Regions from separate parts of the Micrococcus sp. TA1 genome, predicted to be linked through region 1. Evidence: riboswitches for the same ligand, from Rfam matches in the RefSeq annotation. Region 1 holds a riboswitch; each other region holds the start of a gene.

Region 1 (3,573 bases):
CGCCCGAACCGGGACCCCATGTCCGGCTCGGAGCGGTACGTGATATGCGCGATCCGCCGGGCGATGCCCAGGCCGGCGTCGGGCCGGGAGCGGCCGTAGTAGTCGCCGCCCTGGAAGTCCGGGTCCAGCGTGATCGCCTGGACCTGGGCCTGGGCGAACGCGATCTGCTCGGCCGTGGAGTGGGCGCCGCAGGCGATGACGGCCATGCCGCGCACCCGCCCCGGGTAGGTCGCGGCCCATTCCAGGGCGCGGGCCCCGCCCATCGAGCCGCCGATCACGGCCTGCCACGCCTCGATGCCCAGGGCGTCCGCGAGGCGGGCCTCGGCATGGACGGAGTCCCGGATGGTGGTGAACGGGAACCGCGAACCCCACGGGGTGCCGTCCGCGTCCAGCGAGGACGGACCGGTCGTCCCGTAGCAGCCGCCCAGCATGTTGGGGGCCACCACGAACCACTGATCGGTGTCCACCGGCGCGCCCGGTCCGATGATGCCCTCCCACCAGCCGGCCTCCGGTTCCCCGGTGGAGGCGGCCACGTGGGTGGAACCGGTCAGGGCGTGCAGCACCAGCACGGCGTTGGACCTGTCCGCGTTCAGCGTGCCCCAGGTCTCGTAGGCGATCTCCACGGCGGGCAGGTGACCGCCGGCCTCGAAGTCGAAGGCGCCGATCCGCCGGGAGTGCAGGCCGCCGTCGGGAAGGGCGGTGCGGGTCTGGTGGGGGCTGGTCATGGTCATGGGGGTCCCTCCGTGCCTCACGCGCTGACGTTGGCGGCGGCGAACCCCTCCTCGAGGTCCGCCAGGATGTCATCGATGCTCTCCACGCCCACCGAGAGCCGGACCAGGCCGGGGGTGACACCGGCGGCGCGCTGCTCGGCCTCCGTCAACTGGGAGTGCGTGGTGGAGGCCGGGTGGATGACGAGCGAACGGATGTCGCCGATGTTGGCCACCTGGTGGTGCAGGCGCAGGGCGTCCACGAACCGCGCGCCGGCCTCGCGGCCACCGGCGATCTCGAAGGACACGAAGCCGCCGGCGCCCTGGGGCAGGTACTGCTGCGCGCGCTCGTACCAGGGGCTGGATGCCAGGCCCGGGTAGATCACGGCCTCGGCCTGGGCGTGGCCGTCCAGGTAGTCGGCGACCCTCTGCGCGTTGGCCACGTGACGCTCCATCCGCAGGGACAGGGTCTCCAGGCCGAGGTTGAGCAGGAAGGCGTTGAACGGGCTGATCGAGCTGCCGAGGTCGCGCAGCAACTGCACGCGGGCCTTCAGGATGTAGGCGAGGTTGGCACCGAGGATGCCCCCGACGCCCAGGTCCCGGGCGAACACCAGTCCGTTGTAGCTCTCGTCCGGGGTGTTGAAGCCCGGGAAGCGCTCCGGCTGGGAGGCGTAGTCAAAGGTCCCGGCGTCCACGATGACCCCGCCCATGGCCACGGCGTGGCCGCCGAGGTACTTGGTGGCCGAGTGCACGACCACGTCCGCGCCGTGCTCGATCGGCCGCAGCAGGTAGGGGGTGGCCAGGGTGTTGTCCACGATGAACGGCACGCCGGCGGCGTGGGCGACGTCGGCGATGCCCCGCAGGTCCGGCACGTCCCCGCGCGGGTTGCCGAGGGACTCGGCGAACAGCAGCTTCGTGGTGTCCCGGACGGCGCCCGTCCACTCCTCCAGGTCGTCCGGGTCCTGGACGAAGGTGGTGGTGATGCCGATCTTGGCCAGGGTGTGCTTGAACAGGTTCTGGGTGCCGCCGTAGAGGGAGGCCGAGACCACCACGTGGTCCCCCGCACCGGCGAGGTTGAGCACGGAGAAGGTGGTGGCCGCCTGCCCGGAGGCCAGCAGCAGGGCGCCCACCCCGCCCTCGAGGGCGGCGATCTTGCCCTCCACGGCCTCCTGGGTCGGGTTGCCGATGCGGGTGTAGATGGGCCCGAGGTCCTTCAGGGCGAACCGGTCGGCGGCGACCTCGTGGGAGGGGAAGTCGAAGGAGTTGGACTGGATGATCGGCAGCGCGGTGGCGCCGAAGGGGTTGACCTCCGGGATGCCGGCGTGCACCTGCCGGGTCTCGAAGCCCCAGTTCGCGGCGGAGTCCGTGGCGCCGGCCGGGTCGGTGTCCGGGGTGGCCTGGTTCGGGGTGTCAGTCATCGACATGGCTCCTGTATCCGTCCAGGGCCACCCGGTGGCATCACGGTGCCGTGAAGCATGCCGCGCCGTGGTGGCCCGCGCTTGCAGGTGCCGGTCGACACCCGCCTGGTCCTCACCCGGGGCACCCCACCGCGAGCTGGAGGGTTGCCGGCCAGCAAGCCGGGGCTCGATGCTGGCGCTCATGACCTGCGCCCAGTCTGCCAGATCGGTGCGAGCGGGTCATCCCGTTCGGTCACAGTGTGACCGCGGCCCCGCCGGAGTGTGATCTGCGCAACTTTTCAAGTGAGGGTAACCTAAGCGATCTCCGCCACGGGGAAGTGGGACGATATGGGCATGATGCGCCTTGATCACGTCTCGTACGCCGTCGGCCCCGAAGAGGGCCTCCCCGCCGCGGTGGCCCGGATCGCCGATGCCCTGGGCATCGAGCGAGTCAAGGGCGGGGTCCACCCCCGCTTCGGCACCCGCAACGCCATCTTCCCGTTGCGCAAGCACCAGTACCTGGAGGTCGTCGAGGTACTCGACCACCCCTCCTCCGGCAAGGCCCCGTTCGGACAGGCCGTGCGCGCCCGCTCCGAGATGGGCGGCGGCTGGATGGGCTGGTGCGTGGCCGTGGACGACCTGGCCCCGTTCGAGGAACGGCTCGAGCGCCAGTCCGTTCCGGGCAACCGCAAGTTCCCGGACGGCCGCGAGCTGACCTGGCGCCAGATCGGCATCAAGGGCCTCATCGCCGACCCGCAGGTGCCCTACCTGCTGCGCTGGGATGACGGCATGGAGGAGCTGCACCCCTCCCGCGCCGCGGAGCCGCAGGCGGAGCTGTCCTCCATCACGATCGCCGGATCGCGGGACCGGGTGCGGGGCTGGCTGGGACTGGACGACCCCGAGCAGAGGGTCGAGGACCTCAACGTCATCTACGAGTCCCCCTCCGGCACGCCCGGCATCCTCGAGGTCACCTTCGAGACCCCCAAGGGCACCGTCACCCTCTGACGCGCCCCGCGGCCCCCGCCCCCTCCCGGCCCCCGGCCCGGTGGGCGGGGGCCTTCGCGTCCAGGACGCCCGCCGGTCCCGCGTGGAGCCGACCGGAACAGGCGGCGCGGGCCGGGCTCAGGTGCCGAACAGCCCCAGCCGGGCCAGGGCCGGGTAGGCCACGAACCCGGTCACGTCCAGCAGCAGGTGGGCCACGACCAGGGGCATCACGCGCCGGTAGCGCACGTACAGCGCACCGAACACCAATCCCATGAGCAGGTTCCCCACTCCCGGCCCGATCCCCTGGTACAGGTGATAGGCCCCGCGCAGGACCGCGCATCCCACCACCACGGTCGTGGCGTTCAGGGGGACGACGGCGCCGCTCGCCCAGGTGCGCAGCCCACCGGGCTCGCCGGGCCGGGCCGGGTCCAGCCCGGACCTCAGTTGCTGCAGGTAGCCGAGCCGGTCGAAGAGCCAGGCCACCA
Region 2 (3,573 bases), on a different contig from region 1:
TACTCCACCGGCACGCGCAACGAGGTGAAGCCGGCCTCGGCGAGGCGGCGCACGGCGTCGCGGTCGATGATCCGGTCCGCCTCCCGCGCGGCCGCGCTCGATGCGATGGACCGGAAGACCGGGTCCAGGCGCTCGCGGACCTGCACGAACCGCGCTGCGGACCGGTCGGCGGGGTGGTCCGCGGGCCGGCCGGGTGTCCCTGCCGTGGCCGGGGAACCGGCGAGCGGGGCGCGTCGTTCGGATGTCGTGGTCATCATGCTCCTTCGGTGGTGGATGCGGTGGGCGCTCCCGCGCCGGCGGCCGTGGCGCCGGCCCGCGGGTCGGAGTTGCGGGCGGTGGAGTGGAACGGCGGGACGGTGCCGTTGATCCGGTGGTCCCCGACCGCCTGGGTGCGGTAGATCAGCGGGGTGTGGCTGGCGACGGTGCGGGCGTTCAGCCAGTGCCGGTGCAGGTGCCGCGAGGCGTCCGTGGCGGAGGCGCCACCGGACTCGAAGATCTGGTTCGTGGCCTCGAGGATCAGCTCCGAGACCACGACGGTGGCCTCGGACAGGGCGACGTTGGCGCGGGTGTGGGCGTCCAGCACCACCGGGTCCTCGAGGTCCAGGTGGCCGCGCACGCTCCGGTAGGAGTCCTCGACGACGGCGGCGGCACCGGTCACGATGTGCCGGGCGGCGGAGACCTTGGCGGAGACGGAGCCGATGACCTGGTGGACCAGCGGGTCCTCGGCAGGGGTCTCGGCGGTGGCGTGGTCGTAGGTGCGCCGGCGAGCGCGCACGAAGTCCGTGATCGAGGACAGCGCGGCCACGCCGATGCCGGCCTGCGTGGCGGCCAGCACGACCCACAGCACCGCATAGGCCAGCACACCGGTGGGGACGTTGAACTCCTGGGTCCGGTGCGCACGCACGGGGACGTCGTCGAAGGTGGTGGTGCCGGAGGCGGTGAGTCGCTGTCCGAAGCCGTTCCAGTCATCGGTGCGCGTCACGCCCCGGTCCCTCGCGTCCACGATGGCGAAGATCGGTCCCTCGTCCTCGCGGCCGGGCCGGGTGGCCGTCACCAGCAGGTAGTCGGCGAAGACGGCCCCGGTGGAGTAGAACTTGTCCCCCGTGATCTCCGCGATCTCGGTGTCCCCGACCGCCGCGGCCGCCTGGGCGGTGTCCGGGTCCACGTCGACCCAGCGCACGGGACGCCTGCCCGCGGAGGGCGGCAACTCGACGAGGGCGTTGCCGAAGATCCTCCCCGCGGCCACCTCGGCGAGCCACCACTCCGACACTGCTCCCTGGGACTCGTTCTGGTGCTGCTCGGTGAACATGAAGTGCCCGTGCAGGGCCTGCGGCAGGTTCGAGTCCGCGGCGGCCAGGTCCACCAGCAGGCCGGTGAGCTGGGGAAGGCTGGCCCCGATCCCGCCGCGGTCGCGGGCGAGGCGGACCCGGGTGAATCCCGAGCCGCGCAGGTGCTCGATCGCGGCGAAGGCCAGTTCGTGGTCCTGCTCGCGCTGGTGGGCCCCTTCGGCGATGAGCCGGAAGACGGGGGCGAAGTGCTCGCTGAGCTGCGCGTCCGTGGGCGGTGTCCCGGCGGTGGCGGCCCTGAGCTCCTCGAAGCGGGGCAGTCCGGCCCGGGGGGCGTCACCGGGGACTGGGGTGTCCTGCGGGGTGGCGGTGTGGGTCACGAGGGAGCCTTTCGGTCATCCGTGGCACCCGGGGCCCGTGCGGGCCGCGCGGGGGATGCCCGGCCCGCGGCCGCGCGTGGTGTCCCCCGAGGTGGTGCCGTACTTGCCCGCAGCGGTCGCGTACGGGCCGAATCATCACCTGGAGCACCCCACTACGGAAGAGAGGGTTGCCGTCCGGCCAGCCAGGGCTTGACACCGGATCTCGTGATTCTGCAGCCACCGTAGGCGGCGGCCTGCGCCGGGCCAACCGTCGGGGTCATGTTTCGCCACCGCGGGTCACATAGCCCGCCCGTCCCGCTCGCGCACCCCGCGGATGACGCCCGATGACGCCATCAGGACATCGGCACCGGGTGACGTCGCCGGCACGGCATCCTCGTCACGGGGTGGGGCACGCCCCCCGGTGCGGGCGGTCCACCGCCCCTCGGTGGGCTCAGCCCGCCGCCGGGGCGCCGTCCCCGTCCTGCAGCGCCCGCAGGGTGTTCTTGCGGATCTTGCCGGTGGCGGTGCGCGGCAGCTCCTGCACGAACTCGACCCGGTCCGGGACCTTGAACCCGGCCAGGCCCTGCCGGCAGTGGGCCCGCAACTCGTCGGCGGTGACCTGCGCACCGGCCTCGGTCACCACGAACGCCACCGGGCGCTCACCCCACCGGTCGTCCTGGACACCCACCACGGCCACGTCGGAGACCTTCGGGTGGGCGTGCAGCACGCCCTCCACCTCGATGGAGGAGATGTTCTCCCCGCCGGAGATGATGATGTCCTTGGCCCGGTCCATCAGCTGGATGTAGCCGTCCGGGTACATCACCCCCAGGTCACCGGTGTGGTACCAGCCGCCCCGGAAGGCCTCCGCGGTGGCCTCGGGATTCTTGAAGTACTCCTTCATCACGCCGTTGCCGCGCAGCACCACCTCGCCGAGGGTCTCGCCGTCGGCGGGCACCCGGTTCAGGTCCGCGTCCATGACGGCCACCTCCCCGGCGTGCACCATGGGCACGCCCTGCCGGGCCATCAGCCGTGCCCGCTCGGCGGCGGGCAACCGCGCCCACGCCGGCTGCGGCTCGCAGATGGTGAACGGACCGTAGACCTCGGTCAGCCCGTAGACGTGCACGGGGGTGATGTTCAGCGACTCCAGCGCCTCGATGACCGACGGCGGCGGTGCGGCCCCCGCGGTGGTCATCCGCAGTTCCCGGTCCAGGGGGCGGGCGCGCTCGGACTCGTGGATCATGGCGCACACGATCGGCGCCCCGCACAGGTGGGTGATGCCCTCGTGGTCGAACGCGTCCCAGATGGCGTCCTGCCGCACGGCCCGCAGACAGACGTGGGTGCCCGCCGCGGACGTCACGGCCCACGGGGTGCACCAGCCGTTGCAGTGGAACATCGGCAGGGTCCACAGGTAGCGCGTGGCCCCGGTGTAGCCGTTGTGGAACACCGCGCCCTCGGCCGCCAGGTACGCGCCGCGGTGGGTGTAGAGCGCGCCCTTGGGCGGTCCGGTGGTGCCGGAGGTGTAGTTCAGGGTGATCGGTGCCTGCTCGTCCGCCACCCGCCAGGGCAGTTCGGGGCCGGCCGACCCCTGGGCGAGGAAGTCCTCGTAGGTGAGCGAGCCGGCGTCGGGGTCCACCGGGCCGGCGTGCCCGGCGTCGGTGTCCACGATCTCGACCACCAGGGGGGCCTGCGGGAGGTTCCCGACGACGTCGCGCACCGTGGCCACGACGTCACCGTCCGCGAACACGACCCGGGCCTCGGAGTGCTCCAGGATGTAGGCCAGCTCCCGGGCGGTCAGCCGCGGGTTGAGCGGGCTGAGCACGCCCCCGGCCAGGGGCACGGCGAAGTGCGCCATGAGCATGGCCGGGATGTTCGGGGCGATCACCGTGACCGTCTCACCCGGCTGGATCCGTGCCCGCACGGCCCGGGCC
Region 3 (3,573 bases), 240 kb from region 1:
GCCCGTAGTAGATGGAGAAGATCGGCTCCAGCGCGGTGTCGTTGTCCGTATTGAATTGGTCGAGATAGGCGATGTGCTGGAAGAAGTTGACGTCGTACTCCCCCTGCTGGACCGTCTGATTCGGCTGGATGATGTCCGTGACGTAGGTGGTTTCCAGGGTCCAGCCGTCCTGGGCCAGCTGCTCCTTCACCAGTTCGGTCGGTTCCTGATACGGCGCCGACTCGGTGACGATCATGGAAATGGTGCGGTCCTCATCCACGTTCCCGGCGTTCTGGGCCAGACCGCAGGAGGTCAGGGCGAGGCCGGCAACCGCAGCCAGGGCCGGGATGCGCACGGCGTCGATCCGACGGCGTCGGGCGGTAGTGGAGTGCTGGTGCGAAGACATGGGAGTCCTTTCGGGGGTACGGATGACAGGTCGTGACGCAGCACAGGATCGGGAGGATCCCTGCGCGAGAAGTGAGCGAAGTCGCCGCCTCAGTCCATTCGGCGCCGTCGTCGGCTGGTACGTCGGGCGGGTCGGGTGGGATGCGGGGCTGTCAGGTGATGCGCTTGTCCGTGAGGCGGACCAGGCGGTTGCCGGTGAACTGCACGACCGAGACGAGCAGGAGCATGATGGCGACCGCCACGAGCATGACCTCGGTTTCATAGCGGTAGTAGCCGTAGCGGATGGCGAAGTCACCGATACCGCCGCCGCCGACGAGGCCGACCATGGCGGAGTAGGAGATGAAGCTGACGGCCGTGATCGTGATCGATCCGATCAGCGCCGGCCGGGCATCGACCAGCAGGACGTTGCGGATGATCTGACCACGCGTGGCGCCCATGGCCCGGGCAGCCTCGACCGCCCCATTGCCCAACTGGGTCATGTTCTGCTCGACGAATCGGGCAAAGTACGGGATGGCATTGACCGTGAGTGGAACGATCGCCGCCGCCGTCCCGACCGTGGTGCCCACGATGAATCGGGTGGCGGGGATGATGGCGATGAGCAGGATGAGGAACGGGAACGAGCGGACCATGTTGACGAGTCCGGACACCACGCGGTGTGCCCTCGGGGACGGGGAGATGCCGTCCGGGGCGTGGGTGAAGAGCCAGATGCCCAGTGGCGTCCCCAGCAGTACTGCCAGGGGTATCGCCACGATGATCATGAGGAAGGTCTGGCCCAGTGCGAAGCTCAGCTCCGGAAGAAGGTCGATGACGCGATCCATTTCAGTGCCCCGCTTTCGTGCCGATGAGCTCCAACGCCGTCCGGTCCGCGGGTCCGCCCGCCGGTCCCGGGCCGGTCAGCAGTGAGTCATCACCGCCCCGGGCCGCTCCGCGGTCCACGGTGATGCCATCGGAAACGAGGTACCGCCCGATCGAGGTCTTCGGTTCGAAGGCCCCCGACCGCAGGCCGGCGGAGGTGAACTGTTCCACGATGCGCCCCTCCTCCATCACGGAGATGTCATCGGCCAGGGCCTTGACCACCTCCATCTCGTGGGTGACGAGCACGACGGTGATCCCCAGCTGGCGGTTAATATCGGCCAGATACTGCAGCACGGTGGCCGTGGTGAACGGGTCCAGTGCGGAGGTCGGCTCGTCGCAGAGCAGGACCTTCGGACGGGTGGCCAGCGCCCGGGCAATGGCCACCCGTTGCTTCTGCCCGCCGGAGAGCTGGGCCGGATAGGCCTCGGCCTTTGCCGTCAGGTCCACCAGTTCCAGGGCCTCCATGGCCCGCTGGCGCCGAGCCCGGGCATCGGCCACCCCTGCGAACTTCAGGCTCAACTCAACGTTGGCCACCGCAGTGTGGTTGTTGACCAGGTTGAACCCCTGGAAAATCATCCCGATGTGGTGTCGCCTCCGGCGCAACTCCTCCGTGGACAGGGACGTGAGCTCCTCGCCCTCCACCCACACCTCACCGGACGAGGGACGCTCCAGCAGGTTGATGTTGCGGAGCAGGGTGGACTTGCCGGCACCTGAGAAACCGATGATCCCGTGGATGGATCCACTGGGAATGTCCAAAGACACGTCATCCACCGCGGTCAAGATCCTGCCCTTACCGGAAACGCCCGCAGCAGGCACGGCTCGGGGACGACCCCGGCGAAGAAGCGACCGACTGCCCGGTCGCGGACCCGATCGGTCTCGCACCGCCGTGAACGTCGTCGTGACATGCCGCAGAGAAATCATGTGAAACCTCCATCGTTCCTGGCGGTAGCACCCGCTTCCGCAGGACGGTGGGTTGCTGCGGCGTCATCGAGCCAGATCTCTCGGCCGCTCTGGATGGGAACAGACCTAGGTAACCAGCGACCTGCGCCACAGACCATTCGTCAAGTCACGCGGTGACACCTGGACGCGTCCGGGGCGACGGAACCCGGAATCGGCCCCAAAACCCCTCCAAGATGACGCTCCGTTGAGCCCGGGGTGCATTTCCCTGTTCCGCGGCTCACCACGCGGCGCCTCGTTACTTTTCGCCTAACCCGGTCCTGAGTCAAGATGCGGGTGTGTTGGCCGGATAACCCCGACAAGATACCCACCCCCAGTCGTTGATCATCCGGGGAGTCACGGCACCGGGGCCTGTGAACTGCAGAGGTACGTGACCGGGTTCCCCGATCGTCGGTGGCGCACTCTCAGACTGAGTGTCGTCTGGCATCCAAAAGAACTGAGACACCCGCCCCTGCAGGAGCGAGCGGATCACGCGGTCTCCGGCTGGCTCCAGCATCCGAAGTTCCCCTCCGCTGACAGCATCTCCCTACATATCAGAGGAGATATTCGGGGAGGTTGGCCAGCCGGGTGTCCAACCTCCCCTGAACATCACGCTGAGACGACGTCAACCGCGGACCTATTCCGGTGCTTGTCCGCAGGATGGCCGGCCGGAACCCAGGGTCCGTGACCCAAGACTCGTTCCCTCAGCGTTTCCCCTTCCTGGTACGAGGTGCGGTAGCGCCCGCGCCGCTGGAGCTCCGGTACGACCAGCTCCACGAAATCGGTGAGTGTGTCCGGCACGTGGTACTGGCGCAGGTTGATCGCATCGAGGCCGTCCTCGTCCATCCAACGCTCGATCTCATCGGCCACCTCCTCAACCGTCCCGATCGCCCTATGGGCCAACCGCAAGAATCGAAATTCCTCCCGGAACTCTCCCACCGTGCGGTGACGACCGAACCGGTCCGCCGCGCCACCCTCGGGCAAGTCCCCCGAGGCCACGAGGTCTCCAATGATGGCCTGGTCGGGGAAATCGTCGTAGGTCACCGGGGACTCCGTCCACGCCAGTGCCCCCTCGAAGGAGATGTAGGAGTCATACGTTCGGGCCTTGTTCAGCGCTTCCTCGCGGGTGCGCCCGACGATGACGTCGACCAGGGCGGTGGTCTTTACCGACCCCGGCTGCCGGCCGTGGGCGGCGGCTGCGGCATGGACCTCTCTGACCAGGGCGGCCGATTCCGCGCGTGTGGCCCCACCGACGAGGATGAGTTCGGCGTTCTTGGCCGCATAGGCCACCCCGCGGGTGCTGCCTGAGGCCTGGGCCAGGAACGGGACGCGCTGCGGTGAGGGGTGGACGATCGATGCCCCGTTGACCACGAAGTGCTCCCCGGTGTGCTCGATCCG
Region 4 (3,573 bases), on a different contig from region 1:
TGATGCGTTTGTCGGTCGCGTGCACCAGGCGTGCTCCGCTGAACTGCACCAGGGACACGAGCGCCAGCATGATGACGATGGCCGCCATCATCACCTCGGTCTCGTACCGGTAGTAGCCGTAACGGATGGCGAAGTCGCCGATGCCACCGCCGCCGACGAGCCCGACCATGGCGGAGTACGAGATGAAGCTGACCGTGGTGATGGTGATCGATCCGATGATCGCCGGCCGGGCGTCGACCAGCAGGATGTTGCGGATGATCTGCCCGCGCGTGGCCCCCATGGCACGGGCAGCCTCGATGGCACCCCCGCCGAGCTGGGTCATGTTCTGCTCCACGAGCCGGGCGAAGTACGGAATGGCGTTGACGGTGAGGGGGACGATCGCCGCTGCCGTCCCCACCGTGGTGCCGACGAGCAACCGGGTGAGGGGGATGATGGCGATCAGCAGGATCAGGAACGGGAACGAACGCACGGCGTTGACCAGTCCCGAGACGATCCGGTGCGCCCGGGGCGACGGCGCGATGCCTGCCGGTGCCCGGGTGAAGAGCCAGATGCCCAGCGGCGTTCCGAGGACGACGGCCACGGGGATCGCCACGGCGATCATGACGAAGGTCTGGCCGAGGGCGAACGTGAGTTCCGGCAGGAGTTCGGTGACGCGCTCCACGTCAGTTCACCGCCCCTGCGGTGACAGCGTGAACGGAGTGCTGACGCCGTTCCCGGGAGGGCTCGCGGAGCTCCAGGGCCTCGGGCACCTCCGCCGACCGGTGGCGGTCCACGCTGATCCCCTCCGACACCAGGTAGCGCCCGATCGACGTGGTCGGGACGAAACGGCCCGAGGTCAGGTCGGGGACGGTGAAACGTTCCACGATCCGGCCGTCCTCCATCACGGAGACGTCGTCGGCGAGGGCCTTGATGACCTCCATCTCATGGGTCACGATGACCACCGTGATGCCGAGCCGGTGATTGATGTCCGCCAGGTACTGAAGCACGGTGGCAGTGGTGAAGGGGTCAAGCGCGGAGGTCGGCTCGTCGCACAGCAGGAGGTTCGGTTCGGTCGCCAGGGCTCGCGCGATGGCGACCCGCTGCTTCTGGCCTCCGGAGAGCTGTGCCGGATAGGAATCCGCCTTGTCGGCCAGGTCGACCAGGTCGAGCGCTTCCACCGCCCGGCGCCGGCGTTGCCGCCCGTCGGACAGTCCGGCGAACTTCAGGCTCAGTTCGACGTTGCCCAGCGCCGTGTGGTTGTTGACCAGGTTGAAGCCCTGGAAGATCATGCCGATCTGATGGCGGCGCTCGCGCAGGGCCTCGGCCGACAGCGCGGTCAGTTCGTCACCGTCCACCCAGACCTCGCCCGCGCTCGGACGTTCCAGGAGGTTGATGTTCCGCAGCAGGGTCGACTTCCCGGCACCCGAGAACCCGATGATGCCGTGGATGGAGCCGCGCTCGACCTCGAGGCTGACGTCGTCCACCGCCGTGAGGGACCGGCGCCGGGGCACCGACCCGGGTTCCGCAGCCGGACGATGCCGGGGCCACCAGGAACGCGGCCGGCCCGGGACGGACGTGTCGCGGCCCACCGGGAACGTGGTGGTGACATGGCGCAGGGAAATCACGAGGAATACCTCCATCGGTCCTGGCAGTAGCACCCTGTCCCCTGTCGGGCGGGTTGCTGCGGCGTCGTCGAGCCAGATCTCTCGGCCGCTCTGGATGGTTACGGATCCACTGTGGGGGTGGCTGGACGAGGCACGCCAACCGGACGTCATAAACCGACGCCTGCCCGTCCAGGAATGCGGTCGGCGACCGTCTGCGCCTCACGAAGCGCTTGTGTGACACCGCATGACGTCATCTCACGTCACGGGAGCCCGCAGCAGGTCACGCCGGAACCCATCCGCTGACCACCGTGTTTGCGGCAGGGCACCGGTGGCTGATTGACTGGACGCGCAACCATCCAGAGCGGCCGAGAGATCTGGCTCCGTGACGCCGCAGCAACCCTCCGCTTCACCGGGCAAGGGTGCTCATGCCAGAAGCGATGGAGAGTGATCACCATGACTGCCCTTGCCGAACTGAGCCCTGCCGGCCGCGCCCCCGCGCGGGCCCGGGGCGCCGCCACCGCCCCGGACGCACCGGAGAGCCTTGCGGTGGAGTTCCGCGGCGTCGGCCGCGCGTTCCCCACCGCCGAGGGCCCCCGGGCCGTGTTGCGGGACATCACCCTGACCGTGGAACCCGGCGAGGTGCTGGCCATCCTCGGCGCCTCCGGTTGCGGCAAGTCCACCCTGCTGCGGGCCGCCGGCGGACTGGACACCGGCAACTCCGGGGACATCCTCATCGGCGGCGAGCCGGTCACCGCCCATGACCCACGCACCGCCGTCGGCTTCCAGGAACCGCGCCTGATGCCCTGGCGCACCCTGCACCAGAACGTGGCCCTGGGCCTGCCGCACGGCACGGGCCGCAGCGAGGGCCGGAAGCGCGTGGACGAGCTGCTCGATCTCGTCGGGCTGGGCGCCCACGCCGATCACCGGCCCCGCGAGGTCTCCGGCGGCATGGCCCAGCGGACCTCGCTGGCCCGGGCACTGGCCCGGCGCCCCGGCGTGCTGCTGCTGGACGAACCGTTCGGCGCCCTCGACGCGCTGACCCGGCTGAAGATGCAGGACCTGCTCCTGGACATCCATGCCCGCACGGCCACCACCATCCTGCTGGTCACCCACGACGTGGACGAGGCACTGCAGCTGGCCGACCGCATCCTGCTGCTCGGCAAGGATCCCGGCGCCGCTGCCGGGGCCACCGCCCGCAAGGTCCTCACCGTGCCCGGGACACGTCCGCGCCCCCGCGGCTCAGCCGAGCTGGCCGCGCTGCGCTCGGAGCTGCTCGACGGCCTCGGCGTCGATGCCCACCGGCACTGACCGCTCCGGTGCCGCACCGGCGGCACCGCCCCGCCGACTCTGACCGGCACCCACGGTCCCCGGACCGCCCCCTGCTCGACCCTTCCGCCCCTCTTGTTCCACCCTCCCCGCCCCCGTGCGATCCCCTGTCCTGAAAGGCACCACCATGCGCTCCCGACTCACGCTCTCCGCCGCGGTCCTCGCCGTCTCCGCCCTCGCCCTCACCGGGTGCGTGGCCGGGGAGGGTTCGGGCGGTGACGCCGCCGAGGCCGGTGCCCCGGCTGGCGGTGCCGACACCCTGGACATCGACTTCGCCACCTACAACCCGCTCTCCCTGGTCATCAAGGAGAAGGGCTGGCTGGAGGAGGAGCTCTCCGACGAGGGCGTCACCGTCAACTGGGTCCAGTCCGCGGGGTCCAACAAGGCCAACGAGGCGCTGCGCGCAGAGGCCGTCGACGTCGGCTCCACCGCCGGCTCCGCGGCCCTGCTGGCCCGCGCCAACGGCACCGAGATCAAGACGATCGGCCTCTACTCCCAGCCGGAGTGGGCGGCCCTGGTCACCACCGCCGACTCGGGCATCACGGAGGTCACCGACCTGGTGGGCAAGAACGTGGCCGCCACCAAGGGCACGGACCCGTACTTCTTCCTCATCCAGGCCCTCGAGGAGGCCGGAGTGGACCCGTCCGAGGTCACCGTGCAGAAC

The links. Region 1 has a riboswitch for S-adenosylmethionine ahead of GGQ69_RS02295 (O-acetylhomoserine aminocarboxypropyltransferase/cysteine synthase family protein). Riboswitches for the same ligand answer to the same signal wherever they lie in the genome.
Region 2: another riboswitch for S-adenosylmethionine. It lies ahead of GGQ69_RS15435 (acyl-CoA dehydrogenase); the one in region 1 lies ahead of GGQ69_RS02295 (O-acetylhomoserine aminocarboxypropyltransferase/cysteine synthase family protein).
Region 3: another riboswitch for S-adenosylmethionine. It lies ahead of GGQ69_RS01305 (ATP-binding cassette domain-containing protein); the one in region 1 lies ahead of GGQ69_RS02295 (O-acetylhomoserine aminocarboxypropyltransferase/cysteine synthase family protein).
Region 4: another riboswitch for S-adenosylmethionine. It lies ahead of GGQ69_RS13795 (methionine ABC transporter ATP-binding protein); the one in region 1 lies ahead of GGQ69_RS02295 (O-acetylhomoserine aminocarboxypropyltransferase/cysteine synthase family protein).

The regions. Positions count from the first base shown of each region.
Region 1 covers NZ_JACHNW010000001.1:558,722-562,294, reverse strand. Annotated here, with positions in the region: gene GGQ69_RS02300 (homoserine O-acetyltransferase) at 1-731, opposite strand, end outside; gene GGQ69_RS02295 (O-acetylhomoserine aminocarboxypropyltransferase/cysteine synthase family protein) at 749-2,125, opposite strand; SAM riboswitch class IV at 2,198-2,312, opposite strand; gene GGQ69_RS02290 (VOC family protein) at 2,453-3,109, shown strand; gene GGQ69_RS02285 (CPBP family intramembrane glutamic endopeptidase) at 3,227-3,573, opposite strand, start outside.
Region 2 covers NZ_JACHNW010000006.1:12,277-15,849, forward strand. Annotated here, with positions in the region: gene GGQ69_RS15430 (acyl-CoA dehydrogenase family protein) at 1-257, opposite strand, end outside; gene GGQ69_RS15435 (acyl-CoA dehydrogenase) at 254-1,666, opposite strand; SAM riboswitch class IV at 1,761-1,876, opposite strand; gene GGQ69_RS15440 (AMP-binding protein) at 2,097-3,573, opposite strand, start outside.
Region 3 covers NZ_JACHNW010000001.1:315,828-319,400, reverse strand. Annotated here, with positions in the region: gene GGQ69_RS01315 (MetQ/NlpA family ABC transporter substrate-binding protein) at 1-385, opposite strand, end outside; gene GGQ69_RS01310 (methionine ABC transporter permease) at 537-1,202, opposite strand; gene GGQ69_RS01305 (ATP-binding cassette domain-containing protein) at 1,204-2,160, opposite strand; SAM riboswitch class I at 2,167-2,260, opposite strand; gene GGQ69_RS01300 (NtaA/DmoA family FMN-dependent monooxygenase) at 2,785-3,573, opposite strand, start outside.
Region 4 covers NZ_JACHNW010000003.1:10,965-14,537, forward strand. Annotated here, with positions in the region: gene GGQ69_RS13790 (methionine ABC transporter permease) at 1-661, opposite strand, end outside; gene GGQ69_RS13795 (methionine ABC transporter ATP-binding protein) at 663-1,619, opposite strand; SAM riboswitch class I at 1,613-1,705, opposite strand; SAM riboswitch class I at 1,933-2,027, shown strand; gene GGQ69_RS13800 (ABC transporter ATP-binding protein) at 2,037-2,891, shown strand; gene GGQ69_RS13805 (aliphatic sulfonate ABC transporter substrate-binding protein) at 3,037-3,573, shown strand, end outside.